DNA from 2 places in the Streptomyces tendae genome. Region 1 is predicted to be linked to the other one. Evidence: riboswitches for the same ligand, from Rfam matches in the RefSeq annotation. Region 1 holds a riboswitch; the other holds the start of a gene.
The links. A riboswitch is a leader RNA that binds a small molecule or an ion and turns the genes downstream of it on or off. The one in region 1 is predicted to bind cobalamin.

Region 1 (3,184 bases):
AGCACCGGCACGGCGTACAGGGCGCGGCGGGCGGTGAGCCGTGTCATCGCTCCCCAGGGGGCGTGGGTCATGGCGCGGGCTGCCAGTCCTCGACGTTCCACCAGGGTCCGGCGGCGAAGCCGTGCTCGTGGGGTTCGGTCTGGGTCGTGAGGCCCGTCCAGCGGTCGGCGAGCACGTACATGTGGTCGATGTGGGTGAGGAAGGTGTAGCCGGGGTCCTTCATCAGGGCGCGCTGCAGGTCGTCGTAGGCGGCCTTGCGGGCCTTCGGGTCCTGGGTGCGGCGGCCGGTCTCCAGGGCCCGGTCCACGGCCGGGTTGTCGTAGCGGGCCATGTTGTTGAAGCCGTCGCCCGCGAGGGAGGAGTGCAGCAGGGTGTAGAGGCCGAAGTCGGGGTCGCCGATGCTGCCGAAGCCCGCGAGGACGGCGTCGTGCTTCATGCGGGGTTCGATGACCTCCCAGGTGGCGCTCTGCACCCGTACGTCGATGCCGGCCTTCTTTGCGTCGGAGGCGTAGGCGAGGGCGTGGTCCTGGCGGACCTTGTCGCCGGAGGGGTAGTACAGGGTGAAGCGGGCGGGGCGGCCGTCCTTGGCGCGGATGCCGTCGTTGCCCTCCTTCCAGCCTGCCGCGTCGAGGATGCGCCCGGCCTCGGCGAGGTCCCGGGACCGCTCGACGTCCTTGGCGAACCAGGGGTCGTCGACGGGCAGCGGGCCGTAGGCGGGGCGGCCGGCGCCGTCGAGGATCTTGTCGACCATGGCCTGCCGGTCGACGGCGAGGTCGAGGGCGCGGCGGATCGCGGTGTCGCCGGTGACGGGGCTGCCGCTGGGCAGGGTGACGGCGCGGAAGTCGTAGGAGGTGGCCCGGTACGTCTTCTTGTCGTCGTCGTTCTTGAAGGTGGCGGCGAGGTTGGGCGGGAGGACCGCGCCGTCGAGGTCGCCGGAGCGCAGGCGGGTGGCGCGGACGTCGTCGTCGGCGACGATCGCCATGGTGAGCTTCTTCACCTTCGGCGCGCCGCCCCAGTAGTGCGGGTTGGCCTTGAAGGTGAGCTTCTCGCCCTTGCGCCAGTCGACGAGGACGTACGGCCCGGTGCCGACCGGCTCGGTGTTGAAGGCGCCGGTGTTGGGGTCCTGCTTCCCGGCGACGTGCTCGGGGACGACCGGCAGCACCGTGCGGGCGGCGAACGGCGCGTAGGGGTGACGCAGGGTGAAGACGACCGTGTCGTCGCCCACCGCCCGGACGTCCTCGACGGCGGCCAGTTCGCTCTTGAAGGTGTTGTTGGTGTCGTCGTCGAGCACCGTGCGGTAGGTGAAGACCACGTCCCGGGCGGTCAGCGGCTCGCCGTCGCTGAACTCCACACCCTCGCGCAGGGTGTAGGTGTAGGTCCGGCCGCCGTCCGTGATCTTCGGGAGCGCCTTCGCCAGGGCGGGCCGCAGGTTCATGTCGGCGTCGCGGGCGAGGAGTCCGTCGAAGATCTTCGAGTTGCCGTCCTTGCCGTAACCGAGCAGCGGGCTCAGGGTGTCGGGCTCGGTGGAGACCCCGATCACGACGGACTCGGCGGCCGCCGCGCCGTCCGCGCCGCCACTGCCCGGCGCCGAGCAGGCGGTGACCACCGAGGCCGTCGCCAGTACCGCAGCGGCTCCCCGTATGCGTCGGGTCGTCATCGAACCTCACATCCCTGTCGACCGGACCTCTTGCCCGGGCCTCTTGTCCGGACGTCCTGTCCGAACCTGTTGCTGGAAAGTCGTTGTTGCATATTAGTTGCAGCAAGACCCTGCCCAGGACGGCGGCCCCCTATCCCCCGGATCCGGAAGCGGGCCCCGTGAGGCCCGAACGCGCAGGTGTGCGCCGGGTCGCGAGCTGCCGGGCGCCGTCCGCGCGCCCCCGTCGCCGCTTGTCACCGGGCCTCGCCGGGGACTACTGTCGCCACGCCTTGGTGACGGGAAATCGGTGCGATACCGGTGCGGCCCTCGCCACTGTGATCGGGAAGTCCGGCTCCGGCCCTCGCGGGCAGCCACTGGGTCCTCCGGGACCCGGGAAGGCGGAGCACGGGCGGTGGTACCCGTCAGCCAGGAGACCGGCCAAGGCGCGTCAACCATCCACGAGGTGCTGGAGAGGGTCTGCTGAGCCATGCACATTGCCGAGGGTTTTCTGCCACCGGCGCACGCGGTCGCCTGGGGCGTCGCGTCGGCGCCGTTCGTCGTCCACGGAGCCCGGTCGCTCATCCGTGAAGTGAGAGCTCATCCCGAGAGCACACTGCTGCTGGGCGCGTCGGGCGCCTTCACGTTCGTCCTGTCCGCGCTGAAACTGCCGTCGGTGACCGGGAGTTGCTCCCATCCCACCGGCACGGGGCTGGGCGCGATCCTGTTCCGGCCACCCGTCATGGCGGTGCTCGGGACCATCACCCTGCTGTTCCAGGCACTGCTGCTCGCGCACGGCGGGCTGACCACCCTGGGCGCCAACGTCTTCTCGATGGCGATCGTCGGACCGTGGGCGGGGTACGCCGTCTACCGGCTGCTGCGCCGGTACGACGTGCCGCTGATGGGAGCGGTGTTCTGCGGCGCGTTCGTCGCCGACCTGTCGACGTACTGCGTGACGAGCGTGCAGCTGGCGCTCGCCTTTCCGGACCCCGGCAGCGGATTCCTGGGCGCCCTGGGCAAGTTCGGGTCCATCTTCGCGGTCACGCAGATCCCGCTCGCGGTGAGCGAGGGGCTGCTGACCGTGCTGGTGATGCGCCTGCTGGTGCAGTCGAGCAAGGGCGAGCTGACCCGGCTCGGGGTGCTGGTCACCTCGGTCGCCGGGCGTCGCGGGCGGGCGGAGTCGGCCGAGTCGGCGGAGGTGGTGGCCCGATGAGCCGCAACACGAGGATCAACACCCTGCTTCTGCTGCTCGTCGCCGCCCTCGCCGTGATCCCGCTGGTGTTCGGGCTCGGCGACCACAAGGAGGAGCCGTTCGCCGGGGCGGACGGGGAGGCGGAGACCGCGATCACCGAGCTCCACCCGGACTACGAGCCGTGGTTCTCGCCGCTGTACGAACCGCCGTCCGGCGAGATCGAGTCGGCGCTGTTCGCCCTCCAGGCGGCGCTCGGCGCGGGCGTCCTGGCCTACTACTTCGGGCTGCGGCGCGGGCGCCGGCAGGGCGAGGCACGGACACGCGAGCTGATCGCGGCGGACGCGGGTGCCGGTGCCGCG
Region 2 (3,184 bases), 850 kb from region 1:
TGCCCTTCCCCTCGTGCGCGGCCTCGACGACGGTGTGCACCGGGACGAGGGCGGGAGCGGGGTCGTCGAGGACGAAGTACTCGATGCGGCCGACGACCTCGCCGTCCACCACCGCCTCGAGCCGGCCCGCGGCCCGGTCGTCCCGGATCTCCATGCCGTCCATACCCGTCACGCTCCTGTCTTCAGTCGGGTCGGCGCCCGTCAGACCGTGGCGACGGCCTGGGGGCTGCGCTCCTGGTCCGACCCGGGTACCGGCTCGGACGGGTCGGCGCCGAGGGAGACGATGCGGTTGTCCGCGTCCACGTGCACGACGCGGGGCTTCAACGCCCGTGCCTCGGCGTCGGTCACCTGAGCGTAACTGATGATGATCACCAGGTCGCCCGGGTGCACGAGATGGGCGGCGGCCCCGTTGATCCCGATCACCCCGGACCCGCGCTCACCCTCGATGACGTAGGTTTCCAGCCGGGCCCCGTTGGTGATGTCGACGATGTGCACGAGCTCACCGGGCAGGAGGTCGGCGGCATCGAGGAGATCGGCGTCGATCGTCACGGACCCCACGTAGTGCAGGTCGGCCTGGGTGACGGTGGCCCGATGGATCTTGGACTTGAACATGGTGCGCAGCACGTTGGACTCCTGGGCGTCGGCTCCCTGCCTGCGTGTGCTGGTCAAGGGCTGTTTCGACACCTTACAACGAGTCGCGTTCCCGGGCAGCTGTCCCCAGGGTCCCCGCGACTCGTGCTGATGACCGACTGCTGGGCGCCCTCGGCGTGGGAGAGGGGAATCCGCTCGACGTACACATCATTCGGGACGCCGCACCGGCCGTCAGTCCGTCTCCTGGGCGTGGGGAGCCGTCGCGGGCGGATGGGCCGGGCGGTCCCGCCCGCCGTCACGGCCGGACACCGCGACAACGACCAGCCCCACGAGGACGGCCGCGGCGGCGGCCCGTCCCGCCGCCCGCACCCACCAGCCCGGCCGGGCCGCGCCCCCGCCCGGCGGGCCCAGCCGCTCGGCTCGCCGGGCCGGCCGCAGCAGACGGAGCAACAGCAGCAGTGCGACCGGGAGTTGCAGGAGCCACAGCACGGTGCGCGGCCACTCCCCGTACCAGACGTTGGTCCCGTACAGCAGCGTGTGCCAGACGCTCAGCACGTACACGACGATCACGAAGCGGTGCAGCCGGCGCCAGGTGTTCGCCCCGATGCGGTGCCGGACGTAGAACAGCAGCCCGAGCGGGATGGCCAGGTACAGGGCACCCTGGCCGATCGGGATGGCGATGCGGCCGGTCCCGGAGTCGTACCAGCCCGGCACGAGGGTGTCCGCGAAGGCCACCCACAGCCGCTCCGCCCAGTCCACCTTCGTCTCGTAGCGCACGAGTTCGGCCGCGAACATCAGCGCGTGCGCGAACATCAGCGCCATGGTCGTCAGGCTGGTGGTGCGGTGCCAGCGCTCCAGTACCTGCCGCGACACCGGCAGCCGGGCGGGGCGTGGTCCCGACAGCAGCAGCCCGAGCATGACCGTGCCCCAGGCCCACAGCAGGGCGGACCAGCCGAACGCCTGGCTGAGCAGATACATCCAGTAGGTGCCGGGATCGTCCATGAACGGCATCACCGCGACGGTGTCCGAGGCTCCCGAATCCATGCGCGCCCACAGAAGGGCGAACACGAGCACGGTGACCACCACCGCGGCGGTGGCGTCGGGCAGGGCGGCCGCAGATCGCCGCGCAGCGCGACACGGTCACCGGAGGCCGCTGCTTCCTGACGGGACACCGCCCCGTCCTCGTCCGGCCTCACGTCCGACGTCATCAGGGCCTCCCGGGCACGGGCCATCGCGGCAGCGGTGGCTCATGTGGCGTGAGGCAACAAGTCTGGCTGACGAGGGCGTGATCCTTGGAGCCACAATCAGGCCAGAGCAGCCAGGCGAGGTGCTCGGCTCGGCACGCCCTTTCGCCGTCGGTTCGGGGGAACGTAGGATCGCCTGGTCATCGCCGCGACGGGAGACAGGAAGCCGGTGCGAATCCGGCACGGTCCCGCCACTGTGACCGGGGAGCGCCCCTCCGACATGCCACTGCGCACCGCGCGGGAAGGCGGAGGGAAACGTCGATCCGGGAGTCAGGACACTGGTCCGTCGCGGGCCCGTCCCAAGGAGCGCGGACTCCAGGAGGCTTCACGTGTCCCAGTTGCTCACCCCTGCCCGCACGCGCGGGTTCCTCCGTGCCACGGCCGCTGCCGTGGCCCTTTCGTCGATGGTGTCGGCCGCCGGCTGCGGTTCGTCCGACGAGGGCGGCGGGGACGCGAAGACCACCGCGGCCGTGCACGCGGGCTTCCCGGTCACCATCGACAACTGCGGCGTCACGACGACGTACGACGAGCCTCCGTCGCGGGTGGTCACCATCCACCAGCACCCGGCGGAACTCATGCTCGCCCTCGGGCTGAGGGACCGCATGGTCGGCACGGCCTTCCCCGACTCCGCCGTCCTGCCCGAGCTGAGGAAGGACTACGAGACGATCCCCGAACTGGCGGAGAAGGAACCGTCGTTCGAGAAGATCCTGGACGCCGAACCCGACTTCGTCTACGGCGGCTACGGCAGCGCCTTCGCCGAGAACGAGGGCCGCTCCCGCAAGGCGTTCGCCGACGCCGGCATCGACACCTACCTCAACCGTGAGTACTGCGGCGGGAAGCAGGTGACGATGAAGGACACCTACGACGAGATCCGCACCATCGGCAAGGTCTTCGGTGTTCCGGACCGGGCCGACCAGCTGGTCGAGGACCTCGAGGCCCGCGTCGGCCAGGCCGCCGGCACGGTCGAGGACGAGCCCGAGGTGCCCGTCTTCGTCTACGACAGCGGCGACAAGAGCGCCTTCACCGCCGGCGGCAGGAGCCTGGGCACCGAACTGATCCGGCTGGCGGGCGGCGAGAACGTCTTCGCCGACCTCGACGACGTCTTCGGAGACGTCTCCTGGGAGCAGGTCGTCGAGCGCAAGCCGGAAGCCATCGCCGTCTACGACTACGCCGGCGCCGGAAGCGTCGAGGAGAAGAAGGAGTTCCTGCTCTCCCAGCCCGCGCTCGCCGACGTACCCGCTGTCAGGAACAAGCGGTTCGTCGTCCTGCCGCTGACCGCCACCCTGGTCGGCGTCCGCTCGGCCTACGCGGTCGAGGACCTGGCCCGCGGTCTGCACCCCGAGCGCTTC

Region 2: linked by a shared signal. The riboswitch ahead of F3L20_RS15790 (ABC transporter substrate-binding protein) and the one ahead of F3L20_RS12085 (energy-coupling factor ABC transporter permease) in region 1 are both predicted to bind cobalamin.

What each region holds. Positions count from the first base shown of each region.
Region 1 covers NZ_CP043959.1:2,584,132-2,587,315, reverse strand. The annotation lists gene F3L20_RS12095 (ABC transporter permease) at 1-47, opposite strand, end outside; gene F3L20_RS12090 (ABC transporter substrate-binding protein) at 68-1,657, opposite strand; cobalamin riboswitch at 1,911-2,093, shown strand; gene F3L20_RS12085 (energy-coupling factor ABC transporter permease) at 2,124-2,846, shown strand; gene F3L20_RS12080 (energy-coupling factor ABC transporter substrate-binding protein) at 2,843-3,184, shown strand, end outside.
Region 2 covers NZ_CP043959.1:3,430,541-3,433,724, reverse strand. The annotation lists gene F3L20_RS15805 (GNAT family N-acetyltransferase) at 1-163, opposite strand, end outside; gene panD (aspartate 1-decarboxylase) at 202-624, opposite strand; partial or broken gene F3L20_RS15795 (ferric reductase-like transmembrane domain-containing protein) at 823-1,799, opposite strand; cobalamin riboswitch at 1,995-2,116, shown strand; gene F3L20_RS15790 (ABC transporter substrate-binding protein) at 2,165-3,184, shown strand, end outside.